One region of the Mesorhizobium sp. C120A genome, then DNA from elsewhere that is predicted to be linked to it. Evidence: riboswitches for the same ligand, from Rfam matches in the RefSeq annotation. Region 1 holds a riboswitch; the other holds the start of a gene.
What was found. Region 1 has a riboswitch for cobalamin ahead of NL532_RS01285 (aromatic ring-hydroxylating oxygenase subunit alpha). Riboswitches for the same ligand answer to the same signal wherever they lie in the genome.
Positions count from the first base shown of each region.

Region 2: another riboswitch for cobalamin. It lies ahead of NL532_RS14710 (CbtB domain-containing protein); the one in region 1 lies ahead of NL532_RS01285 (aromatic ring-hydroxylating oxygenase subunit alpha).

Region 1 is NZ_CP100476.1:270,803-275,491, reverse strand. Features, by position in the region: gene bglA (beta-galactosidase BglA) at 1-168, shown strand, start outside; gene NL532_RS01305 (ABC transporter ATP-binding protein) at 235-1,347, shown strand; gene NL532_RS01300 (DUF680 domain-containing protein) at 1,421-1,654, opposite strand; gene NL532_RS01295 (DUF680 domain-containing protein) at 1,726-1,929, opposite strand; gene NL532_RS01290 (DUF680 domain-containing protein) at 1,996-2,202, opposite strand; cobalamin riboswitch at 2,702-2,903, shown strand; gene NL532_RS01285 (aromatic ring-hydroxylating oxygenase subunit alpha) at 3,021-4,268, shown strand; gene NL532_RS01280 (FAD-binding oxidoreductase) at 4,306-4,689, shown strand, end outside.
Region 2 is NZ_CP100476.1:3,038,419-3,043,107, reverse strand. Features, by position in the region: gene cobO (cob(I)yrinic acid a,c-diamide adenosyltransferase) at 1-600, opposite strand, end outside; gene cobU (bifunctional adenosylcobinamide kinase/adenosylcobinamide-phosphate guanylyltransferase) at 602-1,114, opposite strand; gene NL532_RS14715 (CbtA family protein) at 1,107-1,910, opposite strand; gene NL532_RS14710 (CbtB domain-containing protein) at 1,926-2,105, opposite strand; cobalamin riboswitch at 2,142-2,337, opposite strand; gene NL532_RS14705 (gamma-glutamylcyclotransferase) at 2,405-3,097, opposite strand; gene NL532_RS14700 (aromatic ring-hydroxylating oxygenase subunit alpha) at 3,234-4,409, shown strand; gene NL532_RS14695 (MFS transporter) at 4,417-4,689, opposite strand, start outside.

The sequences.
Region 1 (4,689 bases):
GGCAATGAGCAGATCGTCTGCGTCTTCAATCTGGCCAGCAAGCCGGCCGAGGTCGATCTCGGTGGTCAGGCGCTGCTGCCATTGGCCGGGCACGGTTTTTCGGGACAATCCGGCACAGGTTCCATCCGCCTCGGCGGCTACGGCGCCTGGTTCGGGCGCATCGACTGAGTTTTTGACGAAACTGGATTTTTTGAGGAAATCCAGGTTCTCTAGGGAAATCACTGGGAGGAAATTATGGCCGATGTCACGCTGAGACAGGTGAAGAAATCATACGGCAATCTGCACATTCTCCACGGCATCGACCTCGACATAAAGTCGGGCGAGTTCATCGTCTTCGTCGGCCCGTCGGGTTGCGGCAAGTCGACCTTGCTGCGGTCCATCGCCGGGCTTGAGGAGATCACCTCCGGCGAGCTGAAGATCGCCGGCGAGGTGGTGAACGACGTGCCGCCTTCCAAGCGCGGCATTGCCATGGTGTTCCAGTCCTATGCGCTCTATCCGCACATGACCGTCTACGACAACATGGCCTTCTCGATGAAGATCGGCAAGGAAAGCAAGGCCGAGATCGACAAGCGGGTGCGGCAGGCCGCCGAAATCCTGCAGCTGACCAAATATCTCGACCGCCTGCCCAAGGCGATGTCGGGCGGCCAGCGCCAGCGTGTCGCCATCGGTCGCGCCATCGTGCGCAATCCGAAAGTGTTCCTGTTCGACGAGCCGCTGTCGAATCTCGACGCGGCGCTGCGCGTCGCGACCCGCATCGAGATCGCCAAGCTCAAGGAATCGATGCCTGCCACGACCATGATCTACGTCACCCACGATCAGGTCGAAGCGATGACGCTCGCCGACCGCATCGTCGTGCTGAAGGATGGCCATATCGAGCAGGTCGGCACGCCGATGGACCTCTACAAGAAGCCCGGCAATCTGTTCGTTGCCCAGTTCATCGGCTCGCCGGCCATGAACATCCTGCCGGCGACAATCGACAGGACGGGCAACCCGACAATCGTCAGCCATGTCGGCGGCCGCAAGGCAACGGTGCCGATCGCAACGCCGGCGTCAGCAAAGGGTGCGGCAGTCAGCTTCGGCGTGCGGCCGGAGGATCTGTCGGCCGCCACCGGCGCGGAATATCTTTTCGAGGGCGTGGTGGACTATGTCGAGCAACTCGGCGAGGTGCAGCTTGTCTATGTCGATATCGGCCGCGCTGACCTGCCGTTGGTGACCAAGCTGCCCGGCAATGTCGAGGTCAAGCGCGGGGCAAAGCTGCGACTGACCGCGGATGCCGGGGACCTGCACATCTTCGACGCCGATGGGCACTCCTTCTCGCTCAAGCCGGTGGAAGTGAAGGCGGCTTGAGATAGCTGCGTCGTACAGGCATGAAAAAAGAGCGGCGGGCCAGGCCCGCCGCTCTTTTTTTAAGCTTCGGCTGTTAGTTGTTGCCGAACCGATCCCTGTCGCTGCTCTGAGGAACGAACTTCTGTTGGTCGTTCGACGAGTTCAGCAGCTTGTAGACCGCCGAGTTGGTGCCGGTCGACGAAGTGCGGGTGGTGTCGACGGCAGCGGCCGGCTGGTTGGCGCCATTGGAGCCATAATTGTCGCTGCCGGCAAAGGCAGCGCTCGAAACAGCCAGAACGGCTGCGGTGGCAAGAACGATCTTCTTCATTTTAGTCTCCTGAATTTTTCTGATGCCGCCAGCTGCAGCGGATAAGCCCGCCACGTGCTGGAAACCGACTTTTAGCGGCCGAAAAGGTTACGGTCGGCACCGTGGGCAGGCGCCTGCTCGGCTGGAGCCGACTTCTCAACCGAAGCCGTATGGCCACTATCGGTCGACGTAATCGCAGGCTGGTTGGCGCCGTTCGAACCGTAGTTGTCGCTGCCGGCGAAAGCGCTGCCGGAGATGGCCAAAACGGCGGCGGCAGCAAGGATGATCTTTTTCATTTCAAATACTCCTGAATTTTTTGGGATCCCGAGAGCGACGGGTTAGCCGCCCTTCTTTGGTCGGGATCAGCGATTGCCGTAGAGGTCGCGGTCGGCGCCCTGAACGACAGGCTGCTTGTCAGCGTGCGCCGGCTTCTGAATGGAAGCCGTATACGAGCTGTCGACCGAGACGGCTGGCTGGTTCGCACCATTGGAACCGTAATTGTCGCTACCGGCGAAGGCGCTGCCGGTGATCGCCAAAACGGCTGCGGCAGTGAGGATGATCTTTTTCATTTTTAGTACTCCAGTTTGTCTGTCCGTCTAGCGGCGTGTCTTGGGAGGAATTCGCGTCGTTCGGACAGCCCCGATGTGGGAAAGCCATAGGCTGGTTTCCAATCACGAAGTTGTTCCGTGTGGACCACGCTCCTGCACCTTGAAATTGTACCAGGAAGTTCCTTCATGGCTGTTTATTGTATTGTTTTCAGTTTCTTATGTCGAACCGAGTGGTTCGCTCCGATGTCGGTTTCCGGGCCGTCGTTCACACCGTCCTGCACGCATTGTCAACAGAAACGAACCGTTCGGTTCGATTAGAGATTGCTAATAGTAACTTTTCGATACCGTTGAGCCCTTTTTGCCCCCGATCGAACTGGATCCGCAGCGATTCGAAACGGCGATGATGGCGTCGCAAGAAACGTCTCAGCTCTTTGACCGGCGGCGGGGAGCGTATGCCGCGCGTGTCGCGCCGCATGGATACGATGTCGCTTTCATGCCGACGTCGCGATCGCTGCCGTGATTAGATGATCGCATCTCAGGTGCCGCTTCGTGACGACGCAGCGGAGAATTGGGAAGCCGGTCAGAATCCGGCGCTGCCCCCGCAACGGTGGTGGAGTTGAAGTCGCAACGGGAGACCACTGGGCAAGAGCCTGGGAAGGTGTCGCGATGGTCCGCAAGGACAACTCCAGAGCCCGGAAACCAGCCCGAGATGCATAGACTCGACTGATCGCGGTGGGCGGTCAAGAGGTGGATAGTGCATGTCCGGCGCCGCGCCGGCCTGCGTCCGATCCTTCCTCCATCACCACCAAGTTCAGTCCTTAAACCACGAGGACAGAACTATGGATACGCGCAACGACATGCTGAGGCTCCTGAACGGCCGCAAGCAAGGCTTTTCGCTGGAACAGCCCTTCTACACCGACCCGGACTATTTCAAGCTCGACATGGAGCTTATCTGGTATCGCGACTGGCTGTTCATCGGCCATGATTGCGAACTGCCGAAGCCCGGCAGCTATATCACCGTGCAGATCGGCGATTATCCGGTGGTGCTGGTCCGCGACCAGAAGGGCAACATCAACGCCTTTCACAATTCCTGCCGCCATCGCGGCAGCCGTGTCTGCAACACTGAGAAGGGCATGGCGGCAAAGCTTGTCTGCCCCTATCACCAGTGGACCTACGAGCTTGACGGCCGGCTGCTGTTTGCCCGCCAGATGGCCGACGGTTTAGACAAGAGCCAGTTCGGCCTGAAGCCCGTCGCCTGCGAGAGCGTCGGCGGCTACATCTTCATCTGCCTGGCGAAAGAACCTGCCGACTTTGCGCCGATGCGCGCCATGATAGAGCCCTACCTCAAGCCGCACCGGCTGAATGAAGCCAAGGTCGCCTTCGAGAGCACCATCATCGAGAAGGGCAACTGGAAGCTGGTCTGGGAAAACAACCGCGAATGCTATCACTGCGCCGGCAATCATCCGGAGCTGTGCAAGACATTCCCCGAAGCGCCGACGGTGACCGGCGTGCAGGGCGCCGACAGCGATCCGGAGATGCTGGCGCACTGGGCGAAATGCGAGGCGGCGGGCCTGCCGAGCAAGTTCCGCACCGATCCGGCCGGGCAATACCGCGCCACCCGCGCGCCGCTGCTGCGCGATGCCGTCAGCTACACGATGTCGGGAAAGCGCGCGGTGACGAAGAACCTGTCCGACACTGTTGCCGCCGACCGCATCGGCACCTTGATGCACTACCACTATCCGACGACTTGGAACCACATACTGATCGACCATGCGGTCACCTTCCGGGTGCTGCCGATCAGCGCCACGCAAACCGCGGTGACGACCAAGTGGCTGGTGCACAAGGATGCGGTCGAGGGGGTCGACTACAACCTTGAGGAGCTCACCCATGTCTGGACCGAGACCAACGACCAGGACCGCCGCATCGTCGAGGAAAACGCCTTCGGCATCCTGTCTCCGGCCTATGAGCCCGGCCCCTATTCGGAGCTGCACGAGGGCGGCGTGATCCAGTTCGTCGAATGGTACGCGGCCTTCATCGGCCCGCGCCTTGCCGAAGGTGGCAGGCCGGCGCTGCGCAGCGTCGCGTGAGCTGGAGCAGGCGAAGAAGGACCGGAGGATGAATGCGATGACGGATCTTGGGCTCTATCGCCATCTCGACCAGATGGCGCCCTGGAACGATAGGCTGCAGGTGCTGGAAGTGATCGGCGTCAGCGACGAGGCGCCTGACGTCAAGACCTTCACCTTCCGCTCCGACAACCAGACCTGGTTCCGCTACAAGCCGGGCCAGTTCCTGACGCTGGAACTGCCGACACCGGAAGGGCCGCTGATGCGCACCTATACGCTGTCGTCGTCGCCATCGCGGCCGTTTTCGATCGCGGTGACGGTCAAGGCGCAGGCCGGCAGCATCGGCACGCGCTGGATGTTCGACCATCTGGTGCCCGGTTCGCATGTCAAGGCCTACGGACCGGCCGGCGACTTCTCGTTGCACAGCCACCCGGCGGCCAAATAC
Region 2 (4,689 bases), 2.8 Mb from region 1:
CTGCTGCGCCTTAACGCCTGCGGAAAAATGGTGTTTGGTCACGCCCATCTCGGTGACGAGGTCGGCCGCCTCGACCAGCGCCGGCTTGGCATTGCGGCCGGTGACGACGACATGCAGGCCTTCGCGCCGCGCCTTCAGCGCCGCGACCACCTTGTCGAGATCGAGATAGTCGTAGCGCAGCGCAATGTTGAGCTCATCGAGGACGACGAGGCTGATCGAGGGATCGGCGATCAGTTCCAGCGCCTTGGCCCAGGCGGCTTCGGCCGCCTTAATGTCGCGCTTCAGATCCTGCGTCTCCCAGGTGAAACCCTCGCCCATCGTGTGCCAGACGACGCGGTCGCCAAACGCCGCGAAGGCATCCTTCTCGCCGGTGTGCCATTTGCCCTTGATGAACTGGACCATTCCGACGCGCTTGCCATAGCCGAGCATGCGCAGCGCCAGCCCGAAGGCAGCCGTGGTCTTGCCCTTGCCGGGTCCGGTGTTGACGATCAGCAGCCCCTTCTCGACCGTCTTTTCCGCGACCTCGGCGTCCTGCACCGCCTTGCGCTTGGCCATCTTGGCGCGATGGCGCTCTTCGTCTTTTGTGTCGATATCGGTCATCTCATTTCACCTTGAGCGGCAGCCCCGCCACCATCAGAAGCACCATATCAGCTACGACCGCGATCTGCTGGTTGAGCCGGCCGGCGGCATCGCGGAACCGGCGTGCCAGCGCATTGTCGGGCACGATGCCTTGTCCGACTTCGTTGGAGACCACGAACCACGGTCCGCGCGGCCGCGAAAGCACATCGGCCAGCCGCCGGCACTCCCCCTCCAGATCATGATCGGCCAGCATATGATTGGTTAGCCAAAGCGTCAGGCAGTCGACAAGCACCGGCTGGTTGTCCGGCAATGCCTCGAGCGCACCTGCAAGATCAAGCGGGGCATCGATGGTCGCCCATCCCTCGCCGCGGCGCGAGCGGTGCTGCGCGATGCGCTCGCGCATTTCGCCGTCATAGGCTTGCGCGGTGGCGATATAGGCCCATGGGGGCGGCAACGCCGTTGCCAAAGTTTCGGCATGCGCGCTCTTGCCGGAGCGCGCACCGCCGATGATGAAGGTCAAACTGCGATCAGGCAAAGCTGTCGCGCAGGCTGGTCGCGGTGCCGGTGAAGCGCGCGCGCACTATGCCGACAACTGCGCCGAGCACCAGCCAGAACACCAGATTGGTCAGCGTCACCGCCACCACGAACTGATGATGCAGGCCCTCCGGGATCGGCGTTACGAAACTGTCAGGCTGCGGCGCGCCGACAATATGCGGGGCGACGATCAGGACGACGGCGAGCACGGTCAGGGGCGCCGACGTGCGGAAGGTGATAAGGGCAAGACCGATCGCGGTTGCCATCACCGTTGCCCACCACCAGATCTGGCGCTGTATGAGATCGGCCGCCGGCATTGCCGGCAGTTCCGGCGGCAGGCCGAGGCCCGGCGCCAGCGTGAACACGGCAAAGCCGGCCAGGCCCCAGAACACGCCCTGGCGCCAGCTGCCGATGCCGCCGGCGAATTCGGAAACCGCCACCAGGACCAGCGCGAAACCGATGCCGGTGACGATATTGGCGACGACACTGAAGGCGAAACGCTCGAAGCCGTCGGCCGGCGCCCAGCCTTCGTCCTCCGCCGGCGCGGCTGCTTCAGCCGGGGCTGCGCTGCTCACGGCATTTTCCGCCGGCGCGGCGGTGCTCATGGCATTGGTGTCCGCAGCGTTGGCGGCGGGCGCCGCGGCATGCTCATGCTCATGGCCGCCATTAGCCTTTTCGTAGACCTCCGCCTTGAGGATCAGCGGCACGGTGGCGTAGGCCTGCATGCAGGCGAGAGCGACACCCGCCACGAGCCCTGCGATCGCCGCGATGAACACGACGTTGCGAAACAGGTTCATGATGTCAGATCCTCGTCAGTGGCAGGGAAACGCCATCGAATGGCGATAGTCGTGCGCCGCATTGTGGACCGCATCGATATGCGAGAAACCGACAACGCCGACGACGAAAATGCCCAGAAACGCGCTAAGCACGAGCTGCATGAAGCGCGACTGCGAGGAGACGGAAGCGCCGAGGGAGACGGAAGCGGTATTCATATCTTGTCCTTTCGCCCTCCACCCGAGGGCATCGAAGTCAGTTCCCTGTCGCCGGCAGGTCTCCTGGCTCGCGGATCAGCGCCCTTCCCCACCTTCCCGAAGAAAAAATCCTCAGTGGCTTGGAGAGGACTACCGCACACAGTTGCGGGGGCAGCCACGGCATTGGGCAACAAGTCAGCCCTCACCGCATTCCCTCTTGGTCCCTAACGGAACCGACGACATGCATGACTATAGGCTGAAACGGCCGCATCCGGCAAACCAAATTCCGCCGGCCAACAGCGCGAATGCGCCATGCGGCGTTACGGGTTCAACGCGGTGATCCGCTCGGCAACCAGCCGCTGCAGCCGCCACAGATGGCGATCGTGAATGCCGCGCTCTTCAAGGTTTTTCACCGTGTTGTAGAGATAGTCGGCGCCCGACCCCCAGTGCCCGCAGGACGTTGCCAGCCTTTCGACGACCTTGCCCTCGTCGAGCGGCCCTGAATAGGTCAGGCCGTTGCGGTTGATGACGAAGGCCAATGCCCTGAGCGGTCCGGCCTCGCTTGCAAGCTTCAGCATGCGCGGCCGGTAGCTTGTCGGCTTCAGCGTGACTTCGCGCCGGAAAAGCCGGCCCAACTGCCCGCGCCGGTTACTTTCGGTCAGCCGGAAGGCGACGCCCTTGCATTGTCCGCCACGGTCCAGCGCCATCATCAGGCCGGGGCTGTCCTTGGTGCCGCGCCAGCGCGTCATGTTCATGCAAAAAGACCGATGCCAGCCGCGCGCCAGCGCAACGCGGTCCTCGACATAATCTATTTCCGGTTTCCAGATCAGCGATCCATAGCCGAACAGCCATAGCGGTTCGCTATCCGGGAGTTCGACCTGCAATTCATCCAGCAGCGCGTCATAGTCGGCGTCATCGAGATGCATCGCGTCCGGATCCGGCCCGGGGTCCCTGATCTCGCGCCAGCAGCGCGCGACCAGCTCCGGCGTAAGCGACATCTGTCGTGCGGCCAATTTCCGAATCCCCCCAATTTCCGAATGTCCCATGTCCACGACATGATTATGCGCCGCGCCTGCAACCGGCAATGCGGCACTCTGATTGACAAACGATCTGCCGGGGTGTCGGCTGACGCTTCATAGGAAGCCAGCCATGCATCCCAACCCGAGCGAGCGCGACCCCTATAACGGCCTGAGCCGGGCCGAACCGACGCTACCGTCGTCGGCCTATTGGGATAGCGAGGCTTACCAGCGCGATCTCGACGCCATCTGGTACAAAAGCTGGCTGCTCGTCTGCCGCGAGGCCGATCTTGCCCAGCCTTTGGCATTCAGGACATTCCGCGTTGGCACACAGGAAATCGTCGTGCTCCGCGACGACACCGGCGAGTTGCGCGCCTTCCACAACACCTGCCGGCATCGCGGCTCGCAGCTTTGCCAGGAAAGCGAGGGCCGGCTGAAAGCGCGGCTCATCACTTGCCCCTACCACGCCTGGTCCTACTCGCTGCGCGGCGATCTCGTGCGCGTTCCCTCGAAATCGCTGCCAGATGGTTTCGACAAGGCAGATCATCCGCTCTACCGGGTGGCGCTGTCGGTGTGGCGCGGTTTTGTCTTTGTGAACCTTCAGCAGGCTGCGGCCGGCTCCGCCGGGACCTCCTTCGATCCCGCATCCGGCGACCTCGCCAACTGGCCGCTGGAAACGCTGGTATCAGGCCATGTCCTGCGCAAGGTGATGAACTGCAACTGGAAGATCTTCTGGGAGAACTTCAACGAGTGCCTGCATTGCCCGGGCGTCCACAAGGACCTGTCTCGGCTGGTGCCGATATACGGCCGCGGCCTGATGAGCCGGCACGACGACCCCGACTGGGTCCGCCATGCCGACAATGACGCGCCGGAGTTTTCGGGTGGCCTGCGCGCCGGCGCCGAGACCTGGTCGCGCGACGGACATGCCCATGGCCCGGTCTTCCCGGGTCTGACGGCGGCCGAGCGCGCGGCCGGACAGACCTATGCCACCAACCTGCCCTCGATGTTCATCGTTGGCCATGTCGACTATATCAGAACGGTGCGGCTGGTGCCGCTCGGCCCGGAGCAGACCGAGCTGACCGCCGAATGGCTGTTCGCGCCCGAGGCGCTGGCTGAGACCGACGTCGACAATGTCGTCGCCTTCGGCACCCAGGTGCTGGAGGAGGATGCCGCGATCTGCGAGATCAACCAGAAAGGCCTGCGCTCGATGCGGCACCGGGCCGGCGTGCTGATGCCGGAGGAGTATGATCTGCACCGCTTCCACAACTGGGTGCGCGAGCGGCATGCTGCACTTGAGGCAACCGCCTGATCGGCGACTAAAGCGACTTCGGCAGATAGCGCCAGGTGATAAAGCCGCAAACCGCGGCCAGAATGCCCAGCGTCACGAACACCGAGCCGAGGCCGAAAAACGCCAGCACCACCGAATAAACCAGCGGCGGCGTCAGTTCGGAAAAGTCGAGATAGGTGCGGTAGACCGCGGCCATCTGCGCCCGCTCATAGGACCGCACCGAGCGCATGAAGGCGGTCGAGCCCAGTGCATCGAGCGCGATGGTGAAGAAGGCGCCGCAGAGCAGGAAAAAGCCCGTAAG